DNA from 2 places in the Streptomyces sp. NPDC024698 genome. Region 1 is predicted to be linked to the other one. Evidence: riboswitches for the same ligand, from Rfam matches in the RefSeq annotation. Region 1 holds a riboswitch; the other holds the start of a gene.
What was found. Region 1 has a riboswitch for glycine ahead of gcvT (glycine cleavage system aminomethyltransferase GcvT). Riboswitches for the same ligand answer to the same signal wherever they lie in the genome.
Positions count from the first base shown of each region.

Region 1 (8,104 bases):
GAACTTCGGGACACCCGCGTAGTCGGTGAAGTACTTGCCCGACGGGTACTGCTTCAGGGTGGCGTTGATGCCCGCGGCCTTCAGCGAGTTGATGATCGCCGTGGCGGCGTCGATCTCCTGCGGGCGGTCGCTGCGCGCGGAGATGTTGGTGCTGATGCCCGACTTGCCGCACGCCTTGAGCTGGTCCTTGGCCTTGGCCGCGTCACCCTTGCTGCCGGCGGTCGCGTAGACGTCCGACTTGGCGTAGCCCGGGATGTCCGGGGGCAGAACCGTGGAGGCGATGTCGCCACGGATCGGGCCGCCCTCGGCGGTCTGCACCGAGACCTTGTCGATCGCGAACTGGACGGCCTTGCGGCACGCCACGTTGTCGAACGGCTTCACCTTGGTGTTGATCGCCATGTAGACGAGACGGCCACCGTAGGTGTTGTCGGTGTTGGCCTTCTTGGCGGAGTCGGTGAGGAGCTGCGCCTGGGTCGCGGCCTGGACACCGCCACCACCGAGGTCGATCGCGTCGCCCGCGAGGACGTCCTTGTCGATCGTCTCGGCGTTGACCTTCAGGTTGACGACGATCTTGTCCGGGTACTGCTTGCGCAGCGGGTCGGTCTTCGCGTCCCAGTTCTCGTTGCGCACGAGGACGGCCTGCTTGCCGTCGGAGTAGCTCTGGAACTTGTACGAGCCCGAGGACACGATGTTCTTGACGTAGTCGACGCCGTTGTCCTTGGCCTGCGGGACCGGAGCGGTCTGCGGCGCGGCGACGAGGTAGTCGAACTCCTGGAAGGCCGTCTTCAGGTGGAAGACGATCGTCGAGTCGTCGGGGGTCGCGATCGAGTCGAGGCCCTTGCCGCTCTTGTCCTTGTAGGGACCCTTGTACTTGTCGCCGCCCACGAGGAACTGCTGGAAGTAGTTCGGGCCGAGGGAGAGCACGTCACGCGCGAAGTTGGAGCGCTCGACCGCGTACTTGACGTCCTTGGACGTGATCGCGGTGCCGTCCTGGTACTTCACACCCGTACGCAGCTTGTACGTCCAGGTCTTGCCGCCGTCGCTCGGGACGCCCTTGCCGGCCGCGAGGTCCGGGACGAGGGTGTTGCCCTTCGAGCCGGCGCCGGGCTGGAACGTCATCAGCGGACGAGCGTACAGACGGCTCAGGTTGTACATGAACGCGTAGTACGTGTTACCCGGGTCGAAGGAGTCCGGCACGTCCGAGTACTCGTACGTGACCGTGCCCCCCTTCTTCGTGGAGGCGTTGACGACGTCCGTGGTCGCTGCGTTGGCACCGGCCGACTTCGTGGTGTCGTTGTTCTTGTTGTCATCGGCCTTGCTACAGCCTGCAACAAGCAGGCTCGCGGAGCCGATGGCCGCGATGGCGGCCAGCGTAGACCTACGCATGATGGGCGGGTTCCCCTCCATTGTCGGAAACTTGGTGGTCTCTCGGTGTGCGGCAGGCATCAGCGGCTGCGCGGGTCGAGAGCGTCGCGGAGACCGTCGCCCAGCAGGTTGAAGGCGAGGACGGTCACGAAGATGGCGAGGCCGGGCACGATCATGAACTGCGGGTCGACCTGGTAGTAGGTGACCGCTTCACGGAGCATGCCGCCCCAGGAGGCCTGCGGGGGCTGGATGCCGACCCCGAGGAAGCTGAGGGACGCCTCGAAGAGGATGTTGGTCGGGATGAGCAGCGTCGAGTAGACGATGATCGGGCCGACCAGGTTGGGCAGCAGCTCCCGGAAGACGATGTACGGGCCCTTGGCGCCCATGCCCCGGGAGGCGTCCACGAATTCCCGCTCACGCAGGGCGAGCGTCTGGCCCCGGACGATACGGCCGAGGTAGGGCCAGTTGAAGAAGCCGATCACGAAGATCAGCACGCTGAGGTGGAGCGGGAGCCCTTCGAGGCCGAACGCGCCGCCCTGGAGCGTGGCGGAGATGGCGATCGCGAAGAGCAGGAGGGGGAATGCGAGGAAGGTGTCCATCAGGCGGCTGATGATCGAGTCGACCCGTCCGCCGTAGAAGCCCGCGACGACACCCAGGATCGCGCCGATCACGTTCGACAGGATGGTGGCGCCGAAGGCGACCACCAGCGAGACCCAGGAGCCCTCCAGCACGCGGGTGGCGAGGTCACGGCCGAACTTCGGGTCGACACCGAGCGGGTGGTCCACGCTCATGCCGCCCATGCCGCCCGTGGGCAGGGAGGTGTTGGGGTCGATCAGGTCCTGGTGGAAGGCGTTGGGGTCCAGCCCCAGCATCGCCTGGACGGGCCGGGCGAGGATCGCCACGACGATGAGCAGAACGACGATGACACCGCCGGCGACCGCCACCTTGTCGCGCTTGAAGCGCGTCCAGGCGATCTGTCCCAGCGAACGGCCCTCGATCTGCCCCTTGCCGGCTCCGGCGAGCACAGCCTCTGGCTGCGCTTCCGTTGCCGTCGCGGTGGTCTCGATCGGTGCGGTCACAGTGACCCGACCCCTCTCGCCGGTGGTGACCGGCCTACGCCTGCCGCTGTCTGCGGCTTGGTTCACTTGCTCGCCGGGGGGTCGACCGCAGATGGTGCGGTCCGATGACCCGGCTGATGGTTCGACTTGCGCTCGCTCACAGGGTCGAAGGCCCCGTGCCTGTTGGGGGAGTCTTCAGTGCTGCCACGATCAGGTGCCAGGCCTCATGGGGAATGTATGCGCAACCGTGATGCTTGTTGAGGGATTCCGTTATCCGAACAGTGGGTAACAGGAGCCGGACGATTGCCAATTGACACCAGAGCGGCCAGACGGGTCTTACCGGTGCGAAATGCCGCTAAAACGGGACAACTGACACAAACGTCCGCTTCCCCGCAGGTCAGCAGCATGGAACGCACGACTCGTGAAGGCCGTGTGCAGGGTCATGATGCCAGCCGTTCTCGCACGGACATGCGAGAGGTCCGCGATTCGGGACGCTCTCAGTAGCCGCCGCGGGCCGGCGGATAGCCGTAGCCGCCCGCGGCCGGCGCCTGCGCCGGGGCCCCGTGCGCCTCGCGGTCGTAGAACGGACGCGCGTTCGCGCGCAGCCACATCGCCACCGGGTCGAACTCGTCCGACATCGCGACGGTGGAGACCGGCAGCCCGTCCGGGACGGCGCCGATCGACTGCTGCATCATCGCCCGCACCGAGTCGACGGCAGGCGGTGAAGTGTCGTACACGTCAAGGCCGATGGCCAGATAGGGCGTCCCGAAGGCGGGTTGGACCCAGGCGCGGCGCAACGACCGTACGGCCGGGGTCAGATGGGCGTTCTGCGTGATCAGGGCGTAGAACTGCGGGATCTCGATGGCGGGCTCGGACAGCCGGAGCGGGCCCGCGGGCTGGCGCTCCAGGCCCGTGGCGATCCGGCGCAGATCCAGCCAGGGCACACCGAGGCCGCCGCCGGGGGCGTGCGGGTTGAGCCAGAGCCCGAACTGGTCGGGATACAGGGTCCGGGCCACGTCGAGCGCGTCGACGACCTCGTAACTGCGGTTCCAGCCACTGGCCGAGAGCTCCTGGGCCGAGGTGACACAGGGCGCGTACCCGAAGCCGTCGACCGACATGTTCCCGTACTGGGCGTCCGGGGAGCCGGCCTGGCCGTGCCACAGGAGCATCCACACCTGGCCGGACGACGGGGTCGCGAGCGCGCGAAGGAGCGCCTCGTAGGCGTCGTAACGCCCGGGCGTCACCTGGCGCAGCATGTGCTCGACCTGCCCGGCCGCGGCCGTGCCCGACGCGCTCACCCTCAACCGCCCCTTCGCGAACATTTCACGACGAACTCATCCCTTACGCCCGAGGCACCGGTCGCCGATGTGCGTCAACGCCTCGTCCAGGCCATGAAACCAGCTTATGCGGCGAACGTGCTCCGCCGGGGGAAGCGGGAGAGAGCCGGTGGCCCCCCTGCGGGCCGGCCGGGCCCCCGACGCGGCGGGCCGGCGGCCCCGCCCGGCGCACTGCGGGCGGCCGCCGTTCAGTGACCGTGCTGGTAGAAGGGGCGCACCTGGGCCCGCATCCAGTCGCCGACCGGGTCCTGCGCCACGTCGAGCAGGACCAGGTTCACCAAGATGTTCACCGGGACCCGGCCGAGGGCCCGGCCCAGGGCGTCCAGCGGCAGGGCACGGGCGTCACCCTCCCACACCGCCAGCTCGACGCCGATGAACATGACCGGCTCGTCGCCCTCGATGCTGGCCAGACAGCGGCGGGCGCTCAGGACGACGCCGGTCGCGGCGAACTCCGCCGAGGCCGCGGCCAGGAAGTCCATCGGGTCGTCCTGCCAGTCGGGCTCGAAGAGCCGCACACGGCCCCCGCCGGCCGACCCGTCCAGTTCGGTCCGCCCGGCCCGGCACAGCTCGGCGACGGCCGGCGGCGGCAGCGGCACGCCGACCACGCCGTCCGGGTTCAGGGCGATGCCCACCTGCGGCGGGAGTCCGCGGGCGAACTCCACGGCGGGCGCGATCGTGAACGACATGTGGCTGCCGACGACCTGGCGGAACTGCTCCTCTGAGCTGAACACGGGGACGTACACCTGGCCCCCGAGGTCCATCGTGGGCAGATCCAGCGCGCCGCTCTGCGGGCCGCCGCCGTTGGGCAGCGGCACCCACACGAAGCTGCGGCCGAGCACCTCGACGATGCGAGCGGCCGCCGAGGGCCCCGCGGGCACACCGAGGGAGGAGGACAACACCTCCTCCAGTTCGTTGCCTGGCCAGCCTCCGTGCGGCTGGGGGTGCGCCTGTGCCGGGAAATCCATCTGTCCACCGCCCGCTTCGAACCACTGTTCCGGCTGGAAAGGTTAGGGCCTTTCCGGCGGATCGGGCCCATGGGCCCGATCCGCCGGTCAGTGGCCGAAGTCGATCCTGCGCAGCACGTCCGCCGCGTGCCGGTCGATCAGCACCGCCGAGCCGCATCCCGCGGGCAGGTCCCCCCGCTCGGCGGCGCGCAGCAGCCGGGCGACCGCGCCGCGATGACGGGCGAAGGCGTAGCGGGAGACGCCCCGGCCGCGCTCGCGCTGACCCTCCAGCGCGGTGCCCGGCGTGACGTCGAGCAGCAGCAGGTGCAGCGCGCCGCCGCGGCGCCGGGCCTCGCGGGCGAGCCAGCGGCGCACCCAGGCCTGCGTGCCGCAGTCGTGCACGACGAGTCCGCCGCCCGCGCGCAGGGCGCGGCGCAGGCCTGCGTAGTGCGCGAGGCGGACCAGGGGACGGTAGAGGGCGTACGGCAGGCGTCTGGCGATCCGGCCGTCCCAGCGGTCGCGGGTGTCCTGCGAGTCGACGCGCGTGCCCCGCACCGCGCGCCGCATCAGTGTCGACTTGCCGCTGCCGGGCAGTCCGGTGACGACGACGAGGTCGTGCGCCCCGAAGCGCAGCCCGTGCGGGCTGTGCCCGACCCGGTCGCGCAGATCCCGGACGACGGCCGCCGGACGCGGCCCGCCGGCCTTCCGGGCCGCGCCGGGCTGCTCGGGCAGGGCGAGACCCGAGGTCGTCACGTACGCCGTGGTCCTGTCCACCGTGGCCGTCCTCCCCTCGGACGTGGAGTCCCGTCTCCTCGGACAAGGAGTCCCGTCTCCATCGAGTGTAAAGAGAAGGTAATGCCCGGCGCTTCCTCTTTCCGTGCACGGACCGCAACAGCCGTGTCACGGATGGCGGGCTGCCGTGATCGGGGAACGCGTGCGATGATGGCCGCGCCAACTGCATACCGGCCGCTTGAATCCGCGCGGGAGAGTCCTGGGTACGTGTACCCGGGCGCCGAAGGAGCAAGTCCCTCCCTTGAATCTCTCAGGCCCCGTTACCGCGCGGGCGAGGCACATCTGAAAAGCGGGCCGCTCCGCGTGGCTCCACCCAAGGTGCAAGTCAGGACCACCGTTTCGCGGGGTCCCGATGAACCTCTCAGGTTCCGATGACAGATGGGGAGGAACGACCTCGCCGTCATGCCTTGGGAGCCAGACCGATGAGCAGCAACGCACCCCGCCACACCGCGCTCGATGCCCTGCATCGTTCGCTCGGCGCGACCATGACCGACTTCGCGGGCTGGGACATGCCCCTGCGCTACGGCTCGGAGCGCGACGAGCACGTCGCCGTCCGTACGAAGGCCGGCCTCTTCGACCTCTCCCACATGGGCGAGATCACCGTCACCGGCCCGCAGGCGGCGGCTCTCCTGAACCACGCGCTGGTCGGCAACATCGCCACCGTCGGCGTCGGCCGCGCCCGCTACACCATGATCTGCCAGGAGGACGGCGGCATCCTGGACGACCTGATCGTCTACCGCCTGGCCGAGCACGAATACATGGTCGTCGCCAACGCCTCCAACGCCCAGGTGGTGCTGGACGCGCTGACCGAGCGCGCCGCCGGTTTCGACGCCGTGGTGCGCGACGACCGTGACGCCTACGCGCTGATCGCCGTGCAGGGCCCCGAGTCCCCCGGCATCCTCAAGGCGGTCACCGACGCGGACCTGGACGGCCTGAAGTACTACGCGGGCCTGCCGGGCACGGTGGCCGGCGTCCCGGCCCTGATCGCCCGCACCGGCTACACCGGCGAGGACGGCTTCGAGCTGTTCGTCGCCCCCGCCGACGCCGAGAAGGTGTGGCAGGCGCTCACCGACGCGGGCACCCCGGCCGGTCTCGTCCCCTGCGGCCTGTCCTGCCGCGACACGCTGCGCCTGGAGGCCGGCATGCCGCTGTACGGGCACGAGCTGACCACCTCGCTGACCCCCTTCGAGGCCGGTCTCGGCCGGGTCGTGAAGTTCGAGAAGGACGGCGACTTCGTGGGGCGCGCGGCGCTCGAGGAGGCCGCCGCCCGCGCCGAGCAGAACCCGCCGCGCGTGCTCGTCGGTCTGATCGCCGAGGGCCGCCGGGTGCCGCGCGCCGGTTACCCGGTCGTCTCCGGCGGCGAGGTGATCGGCGAGATCACCTCCGGCGCCCCCTCCCCCACGCTGGGCAAGCCGATCGCCATGGCCTACGTCGACGCAGCGCACGCCGTGCCGGGCACCGCCGGTGTGGGCGTGGACATCCGGGGCAGCCACGAACCGTACGAGGTCGTGGCACTGCCGTTCTACAAGCGCCAGAAGTGACACCGGTCCGCACCGTCCGGGCATGACACCGATGCCCGCAGGGCGCCGGTACCGACGGGTGCCCCTCGCCGGGCCCCGGACGTGACCCTGGGCACATCGGCCCGGTCACTCTCGCTTCCCTCCATCAGCACTCCACCGCGTACAGGAGAATTCAGGCCATGAGCAACCCCCAGCAGCTGCGTTACAGCAAGGAGCACGAGTGGCTGTCCGTCGCCGAGGACGGCGTCGCGACGGTCGGCATCACCGAGTTCGCGGCCAGCGCGCTCGGCGATGTGGTCTACGCCCAGCTCCCGGAGGTCGGTGACACCGTGACCGCGGGCGAGTCCTGCGGCGAGCTGGAGTCGACCAAGTCGGTCAGCGACCTGTACTCCCCGGTGAACGGCGAGATCGTCGAGGCCAACCAGGACGTCGTCGACGACCCGGCCCTGGTCAACTCCGCTCCCTTCGAGGGCGGCTGGCTGTTCAAGGTGCGCGTCGCGGACGAGCCCGAGGACCTGATGTCCGCCGACGAGTACACCGCCTTCACGGCCGGCTGAGGAGTCACCCGCATGTCGCTTATGAACACCCCTCTCCACGAGCTCGACCCGGACATCGCCGCCGCCGTCGACGCCGAGCTGCACCGCCAGCAGTCCACCCTGGAGATGATCGCCTCGGAGAACTTCGCTCCGGTCGCGGTCATGGAGGCCCAGGGCTCGGTCCTGACCAACAAGTACGCCGAGGGCTACCCGGGCCGCCGCTACTACGGCGGCTGCGAGCACGTCGACGTGGCCGAGCAGATCGCCATCGACCGGGTCAAGGACCTGTTCGGCGCCGAGTACGCCAACGTGCAGCCCCACTCGGGCGCCTCCGCCAACCAGGCCGCGCTGTTCGCGCTGGCCAAGCCCGGCGACACCATCCTCGGCCTGGACCTGGCCCACGGCGGCCACCTGACCCACGGGATGCGGCTGAACTTCTCCGGCAAGCAGTTCGACGTGGTCGCGTACCACGTGGACGAGGCCGGACTGGTCGACATGGCCGAGGTCGAGCGGCTCGCCAAGGAGCACCGCCCGAAGGTGATCATCGCGGGC
Region 1 covers NZ_JBVHLK010000016.1:78,500-86,603, reverse strand. The annotation lists gene ACZ4AA_RS28370 (ABC transporter substrate-binding protein) at 1-1,386, opposite strand, end outside; gene ACZ4AA_RS28365 (ABC transporter permease) at 1,446-2,444, opposite strand; gene ACZ4AA_RS28360 (enhanced serine sensitivity protein SseB C-terminal domain-containing protein) at 2,921-3,721, opposite strand; gene ACZ4AA_RS28355 (enhanced serine sensitivity protein SseB) at 3,949-4,725, opposite strand; gene ACZ4AA_RS28350 (AAA family ATPase) at 4,813-5,478, opposite strand; glycine riboswitch at 5,676-5,772, shown strand; glycine riboswitch at 5,773-5,884, shown strand; gene gcvT (glycine cleavage system aminomethyltransferase GcvT) at 5,919-7,037, shown strand; gene gcvH (glycine cleavage system protein GcvH) at 7,196-7,573, shown strand; gene ACZ4AA_RS28335 (serine hydroxymethyltransferase) at 7,586-8,104, shown strand, end outside.

Region 2 (8,104 bases), on a different contig from region 1:
GTCCTGCCCCACGGGCGGGTCTGTTTCGGTCAAGGGGAATCGCCCGTGAAGTTGTTTGCGAAGTTGTTCGGCAAGAACTCGCGAGAGGACAGCGGCGACAACGCGGCTGCCCGTCATCGCGCACCGCGCCAGGGAGACGCGGAGGCCCAGGGCGGCGACCGCCCGCTGTTCCGGGACCAGGTCGGCGGTCCCGGTGGGCAGGGCGCGTCGTCTGTTGACCCTGGCCAGCAGGGCCGCATAGGTTTCGGGGAACCGTCAGCCTCAAGCGCGGGTGGAGGGTTCGCCTCCGACCCGTATGCGTCCCATGCCCCTGGTGGGCAGCCGCGGCAGGAGGATCCGTCCATGTCGGCCCAGGTGTGTACGAGGTGCGGAAACCGCAACGCGGAGAACAGCCGGTTCTGTTCCAACTGCGGTGCGCCGCTGCGTGGCGGTCCGGAGCGTCCGTCGGAGACGACGTCCACGATCTCCATCTCCGGTATCGAGGCCTACGACGCCGAGGTGACGGGCCAGGCGCCCTCGCCGATGCTCTCCCCGGAGGCGCAGGCGGCCGTGGACGCGCTGCCGATGGGTTCGGCGCTCCTGGTGGTGCGCCGTGGCCCCAACTCCGGCAGCCGCTTCCTCCTGGACGGTGAGCTGACCACGGCCGGGCGTCATCCGCAGAGCGACATCTTCCTCGACGACGTGACGGTGTCGCGTCGGCACGTGGAGTTCCGTCGCGTCGCGGACGGTTCGTTCACGGTCGCCGACGTCGGCAGCCTGAACGGCACGTACGTCAACCGGGAGCGGATCGACCAGGTCCCGCTGTCGAACGGTGACGAGGTGCAGATCGGCAAGTACCGGCTGGTGTTCTACGCGAGCCAGCGGGGCATCTGACCCTCCCCCAACTCCGTCCGGGGGGACACCGAGGGAATGTCCATGCTTCAAACACCGAGCGGCGGTGCCGGCAGCGGTACCGCCGCCGCGGACAGTGGGCTGATGAGCATCGGCGCGGTGCTGAGCCTGCTGCGCGACGAGTTCCCCGAAGTCACCATCTCCAAGATCAGGTTCCTGGAGTCGGAGGGGCTCGTCGAGCCGCAGCGGACCCCTTCGGGGTATCGCAAGTTCAGCTCGGACGACGCCGAGCGCCTCGGCCACATCCTGAGGATGCAGCGTGACCACTACCTCCCGCTGAAGGTGATCCGCGAGCATCTGGACGCCCTGGCGCGCGGTGAGCGGGTGCGTCTGCCCTCCGTGGGCCGCCAGCGTGACGCGGACGGGGGAGAACCCCTGGGCCGGCTCTACGGCGAGCCCGAGGGGCCCACCGTGGCCCGGGTGGGCCGCGAGGAGCTGCTGGCTGCCGCCGAGATCGGCGAGCAGCAGCTCCAGGAGTGGGAGTCGTACGGACTGATCGGCCCCCTGACCGACGGTGCCTACGACGCGGAGGCGGTGACCGTCGCCGCGCTCGTCGTCGAGCTGGGCCGCTTCGGGATCGAACCGCGCCATCTGCGGGCCATGAAGGCCGCCGCGGAGCGTGACGCGGGACTGGTGGACCAGGTGGTCGCCCCGCTGCGGCGCCATCGCAATCCGCAGACCCGGGCCCACGCGGAGGCCCGTACGAAGGAACTCGCGGGCCTCACGGTCAAGCTGCACGCGGCGCTCGTGCAGACCGCGCTGGGAGTGCGGTTGCGCTGATCGGCGCCACCGGCGCGGGCCCGGGATCGTCCACCCGTTCTGTGCCCGACTACCCAAACGTCCCGGGCACGGCCTAGGGTTGCTGTGTGAACGAGCTCGATGTCGTAGGTGTCCGGGTCGAAATGCCCTCGAACCAACCGATCGTGCTTCTGCGTGAAGTGGGAGGCGACCGCTACCTCCCCATCTGGATCGGACCGGGGGAGGCGACGGCGATCGCCTTCGCTCAGCAGGGCATGGCCCCCGCGCGACCGCTGACCCACGACCTGTTCAAGGACGTGCTGGAGGCCGTCGGCCAGGAGCTCACGGAAGTGCGCATCACCGACCTGCGCGAGGGCGTCTTCTACGCCGAGCTGGTCTTCGCCAGCGGGGTCGAGGTGAGTGCCAGGCCGTCCGACGCCATAGCGCTCGCGCTGCGCACCGGAACGCCGATCTACGGCAGCGACGGGGTGCTCGACGACGCGGGCATCGCGATCCCCGACGAGCAGGAGGACGAGGTGGAGAAGTTCCGCGAGTTCCTCGATCAGATCTCGCCCGAGGACTTCGGCACCAACAGCCAGTGAGGCGCTCGGGCGGAGTGCCTCTTCGGGTGGCATTTGCCCGCGGCGCGTGTGGTGTGCCGCGGCCCGTGCCGAGAGCATTCGGCTAGCCTTTCCCCGCGGTAGGGCACGGGAAACCACTCTTAGGGTGATTATCACTCGGCGTGCCGAGTGTGGCGATCGTTGACGTGCCCCGGGTGACTGCCTACCGTCGAGAAGGCAGGTCAAGGACGGAGGTCGGCGTGAGAAGCAGCGGCGACGGTACGGCTGGGGGTGCTCCCGGACACGGTCCGGGGGAGAGCGGCCCGTACCCTCCCCCAAGCTCTCGGCTCGGCTCGAGCGGGGGGCGTCCCCAGCAGGGCGGCGGGGCCGGGCATGCGCCGGTCCGGCCGGCGGCAGTGCCCGACGAGGGAGGGACGGTTCCCGAGGAGGTCGGTTACCGGGGGCCCACGGCGTGCGCCGCCGCGGGCATCACCTACCGGCAGTTGGACTACTGGGCGCGGACCGGACTGGTCGAGCCGAGCGTGCGCCCCGCCTACGGGTCGGGCACGCAGCGCCTCTACAGCTTCCGGGATGTGGTGGTCCTCAAGATCGTCAAGCGGTTCCTCGACACCGGGGTGTCGCTTCAGAACATCCGCACCACGGTCCAGCACCTGAGGGAGCGCGGCTTCCAGGACCTGGAGCGCATGACCCTCATGAGCGACGGCGCGACGGTCTACGAGTGCACCTCCCCGGACGAGGTCCACGCGCTGCTCCAGGGCGGCCAGGGTGTCTTCGGCATCGCCGTGGGAGTGGTGTGGCGGGACGTCGAGGGCGCCCTGTCCCAGTTGCACGGAGAGCGTGTGGACACCGGTGAGACGCTGCTCGCGCACCATCCCGCCGACGAGCTCGCGCGCCGCCGCAATCGCGCGGTGTGAGCGGCCTCGGCTGACGCGATGCCCCGGCGTGCCGGGGCATTGTCAGTGGCGTAGGGCAGCATCGGAGATGTGAGAACCGCGCCCACGATCCTGCATCTCGACATGGATGCCTTCTTCGCCTCGGCGGAGCAGGCGTCCAAGCCGAGCCTGCGCGGGAAGGCCGTCGTGGTGGGCGGGCTCGGGCCCCGTGGAGTCGTCGCCACCGCCTCGTACGAGGCCCGCGTCTTCGGGGTGAACTCGGCGATGCCCATGGCGCAGGCCCGCAGGCGCGCGCCGAACGCCGCCTACCTCGTGCCGCGCTTCGGTCTCTACCGCGAGATCAGCGAGCAGGTGATGGGGCTGCTGCGGGCTCTGTCGCCCCTGGTGGAGCCGCTGAGCCTGGACGAGGCCTTCGTGGATCTGGAGGCGGGCGGGGCGGCGTGGGACGAGGCGTCGGCGCGGCTGGCGGGCGTCAAACTGCGCGCGGACATCCGGGCCGTCACGGGGCTCACGGGATCGGTGGGGCTCGCCGCGTCCAAGATGCTGGCGAAGATCGCCTCGGAGCAGGCCAAGCCGGACGGTCTCGTCCTGATCGACCCGGGCACGGAGCGGGCCCTGCTGGGGCCGATGAGTGTGCGGACGCTGCCGGGAGTGGGGCCGGCCACCGGGGACCATCTGCGCCGGGCCGGCATCACCACGGTCGAGGAGATCGCCGAGGCGGGCGAGGACGAGCTCGTACGACTGGTGGGGAAGGCGCACGGGCACGCGCTGTTCGCGATGGCGCTGGCCCACGACGACCGGCCCGTGGTCGCCGAGCGGGAGACCAAGTCGGTCTCGGTGGAGGACACGTACGACGTGGACATCCACGACCGGGTCCGGGTGGAGCTGGAGGTCCAGCGGCTCGCGGACCGGTGTGTGCGGCGGCTGCGCGGGGCCGGTCTTTCGGGCCGGACCATCGTGCTCAAGGTGCGCAGGTACGACTTCTCGACGCTGACCCGGTCGGAGACGCTGCGGGGGCCCACGGACGACCCCGGTGTCGTCCGGGAGGCCGCCGGTCGGCTGCTGGAGGGCGTGGACACGACCGGGGGCGTCCGGCTGCTGGGGGTCGGGGTCTCCGGGCTCGCCGACTACACGCAGGAGGACCTGTTCGCCCAGGCTCAGGCGGCCGCCGCCGTGGGGGAGTCCGCGGCCGAGGAGCACGCGGTGGACGAACCGGCCGAGGTGGCCGCCGCGGGTGAGGCGGTGCCGGTGGAGCGGCGGTGGCCCTCCGGGCACGACGTCCGGCATGCCGAGTTCGGGCACGGCTGGGTGCAGGGGAGCGGGCTGGGGCGGGTGACCGTGCGGTTCGAGACGCCCTATTCGCAGCCCGGCCGGGTGCGGACGTTCCGGACGGACGATCCGGGGCTGGAACCGGCCGACCCGCTGCCCCTGGTGGAGCGAAGACCCGAGGACCCGGACGGAGCATCGGCGGGCCCCGGGCCGTCGACGGCCGAGGTCGGGGCGCCGGACCCAGGGCTGTTGGCGCCGGACTTCGGGAAGCGTGCCCCCGGGCCGTCGACGGCGGAGGCCGGTACGCCTGGCTGCGCGCCGCTGGAGTCGGGCGGCGGGGTGCCTGGCTCCGCGTCGCTGGTCTCAGGCACCGAGGCATCTGGCTGCGGGCCAATAGAGTCAGACGTTGAGGTACCGGGCTGCGGGGCGTTGGTGTCAGACGGTCGGGCGTCGAGTTCCGGGTCCGGGGCTCAGGTGTCCTCCGAGCCCGCGAGTCGGCCGAAGTCGCGGTCCGGCGGCGGAGGAGGGGACGCCACGTCGAGGCCGTAGTGGTGGTAGAGCTGGAGTTCCTGCTCGGGTGAGAGGTGGCGCCCGACACCGAAGTCGGGGGCGTCCTTGATCAGGGCCCGCTCGAACGGGATGCGCAGGGTCCCCTCGACGATCTCGCTGGGCTCCAGGGGCACGAAGGCGTCCCTGCTGAACAGCCCGGTCCGTATGGCCGCCCACTCCGGGACACCGGTCGCGTCGTCGAGGTAGACCTCGTCGATCGTGCCGATCTTGGTGCCGTTGCTGTCGAACGCCTTGCGGCCGATCAGGTTGCGCGGATCGATGTCGGTCTGCACGGTCCCTCCAGTGGTCGCAAACTCATCCGTAAGTACTACAAAAGAGCACATCTGTGAAGGCGGCCACTCGAAGGCTGTCGCCTTGTCCTCGCTGGTAGGCTGGCAAGCGGCTGCTGATCCCGTGCGGGAGAGTCCTCCGGAATTCGTCGGAGGCGCCGAAGGAGCAACTCCTCCCCGGAATCTCTCAGGCTCACGTACCGCACGGACGAGGTCACTCTGGAAAGCAGAGCGGGTGTCGATGGCCCCCGCTCTCACCGACGGTGAAAGCCGGATCGTCCACGGGACCATCCGGTGAAACTCTCAGGTTGAGATGACAGAGGGGGAGGCCGTCGGGGTACCCGTGCCGGGGTGCCCCTCGAAGGTCGCGTCAGACCAGGAGGCCTCCGCCATGACCGCCCCTCGCATTCCGCTCTCCGAGCTCGAACAGGGAATCCCCTTCGAGCAGCGCCACATCGGACCCGACTCCGAAGCACGGGCCAAGATGCTCGCGCAGGTCGGCTACGGCTCGCTCGACGAGCTGACCGCCGCCGCGGTGCCGGACGTGATCAAGAACGCCGAGGCCCTGAACCTGCCGGCCGCGCGCACCGAGGCCGAGGTCCTGGCCGAGCTCCGCTCCCTCGCGGACCGGAACCAGGTGCTCGGTTCGATGATCGGCCTCGGCTACTACGGCACCTTCACGCCGCCGGTGATCCTGCGCAACGTCATGGAGAACCCGGCCTGGTACACCGCGTACACGCCGTACCAGCCGGAGATCTCGCAGGGCCGCCTAGAGGCACTGCTGAACTTCCAGACCGTCGTCGCCGAGCTGACCGGGCTGCCGACCTCCGGCGCCTCCCTCCTGGACGAGGGCACCGCCGCCGCCGAGGCCATGGCGCTGTCCCGCCGGATGGGCAAGAACAAGAAGGGCCTCTTCCTGGTCGACGCGGACGCGCTGCCGCAGACCGTCGCCGTCATAGAGACCCGTGCGGAACCGACCGGTGTCGAGATCGTCGTCGCCGACCTCACCGACGGCATCCCGGCCGACCTCGCCGGGCGTGAGATCAACGGCGTGCTCGTCCAGTACCCGGGTGCCTCCGGTGCCGTACGCGACATCAAGCCGCTCGTCGAGCAGGCCCACGAGGTCGGCGCCGTCGTCACCGTGGCGGCCGACCTGCTCGCCCTGACGCTGCTGACCTCGCCCGGCGAGCTCGGTGCGGACATCGCCATCGGTACGACGCAGCGCTTCGGCGTGCCGATGGGCTTCGGCGGTCCGCACGCCGGTTACATGGCGGTCCGCGAGAACTTCGCGCGCAGCCTTCCCGGCCGTCTGGTCGGCGTGTCCGTGGACGCCGACGGGCACAAGGCGTACCGCCTCGCCCTTCAGACGCGTGAGCAGCACATCCGCCGCGAGAAGGCGACCAGCAACATCTGCACCGCTCAGGTGCTGCTCGCCGTCATGGCCGGCATGTACGCCGTCTACCACGGCCCCGAGGGCCTGGCGACCATCGCACGGCGTACCCACCGCTACGCCACGGTCCTGGCCGCCGGGCTCACCGCCGGCGGAGTCGAGCTCGTGCACGGCGCGTACTTCGACACCCTCAGCGTGCGGGTCCCGGGCCGTGCCGCCGAGATCGTCGCCGCCGCCCGCGACAACGGCGTCAACCTCCACCTCGTCGACGCCGACCTGGTGTCGATCTCGTGCGACGAGACGACCACGCGCGAGCAGCTGGCCGCCGTGTGGACCGCGTTCGGTGTCGAGGGCGACGTCGACGCGCTGGACGCGAGCGCCGAGGACACCCTGCCGGAGGCGCTGCTGCGCACCGACGCGTACCTCGCGCACCCCGTGTTCCACGACCACCGCTCCGAGACGGCGATGCTGCGCTACCTGCGCAAGCTCTCCGACCGCGACTACGCGCTCGACCGCGGCATGATCCCGCTGGGCTCCTGCACCATGAAGCTCAACGCGACCACCGAGATGGAGCCGGTCACCTGGCCCGAGTTCGGGCAGATGCACCCCTTCGCACCCGCCGAGCAGGCCCGCGGCTACCTGACGCTGATCCACGAGCTGGAGGACCAGCTCGCCGAGGTCACCGGCTACGACAAGGTGTCGCTCCAGCCCAACGCCGGTTCGCAGGGCGAGCTGGCCGGTCTGCTGGCCGTGCGCGGCTACCACCGCGCCAACGGCGACGACCAGCGCACCGTCTGCCTCATCCCGTCCTCCGCGCACGGCACCAACGCCGCCAGCGCCGTGATGGCCGGCATGAAGGTCGTCGTCGTCAAGACCGCCGACGACGGCGAGATCGACGTCGAGGACCTGCGCGCCAAGATCGAGCGGTACCGCGACGAGCTGTCGGTACTGATGATCACGTACCCCTCGACCCACGGTGTGTTCGAGGAGCACGTCGCCGACATCTGCGCCCAGGTGCACGAGGCCGGCGGTCAGGTCTACGTCGACGGCGCCAACCTCAACGCCCTGGTCGGCCTCGCCAAGCCGGGCCACTTCGGCGGCGACGTCTCGCACCTGAACCTGCACAAGACCTTCTGCATCCCGCACGGCGGCGGCGGCCCCGGCGTCGGCCCGGTCGGTGTGCGCGCGCACCTGGCGCCGTACCTGCCGAACCACCCGCTCCAGCCCGAGGCCGGTCCCGAGACCGGTGTCGGCCCGATCTCGGCCGCTCCCTGGGGTTCCGCGGGCATCCTGCCCATCTCCTGGTCGTACGTCCGCCTGATGGGCGGCGAGGGACTCAAGCGCGCCACGCAGGTGGCCGTGCTCTCCGCGAACTACGTCGCCAAGCGCCTTGAGCCGCACTACCCGGTGCTGTACACGGGCCCCGGCGGGCTGGTCGCGCACGAGTGCATCATCGACCTGCGCCCGCTCACCAAGGCGACCGGTGTCAGCGTCGACGACATC
Region 2 covers NZ_JBVHLK010000003.1:655,939-664,042, reverse strand. The annotation lists gene ACZ4AA_RS10875 (FHA domain-containing protein) at 1-873, shown strand, start outside; gene ftsR (transcriptional regulator FtsR) at 916-1,671, shown strand; gene ACZ4AA_RS10865 (bifunctional nuclease family protein) at 1,758-2,231, shown strand; gene ACZ4AA_RS10860 (MerR family transcriptional regulator) at 2,450-3,124, shown strand; gene ACZ4AA_RS10855 (DNA polymerase IV) at 3,194-4,921, shown strand; gene ACZ4AA_RS10850 (PRC-barrel domain-containing protein) at 4,843-5,214, opposite strand; glycine riboswitch at 5,329-5,424, shown strand; gene gcvP (aminomethyl-transferring glycine dehydrogenase) at 5,603-8,104, shown strand, end outside.
Region 2: another riboswitch for glycine. It lies ahead of gcvP (aminomethyl-transferring glycine dehydrogenase); the one in region 1 lies ahead of gcvT (glycine cleavage system aminomethyltransferase GcvT).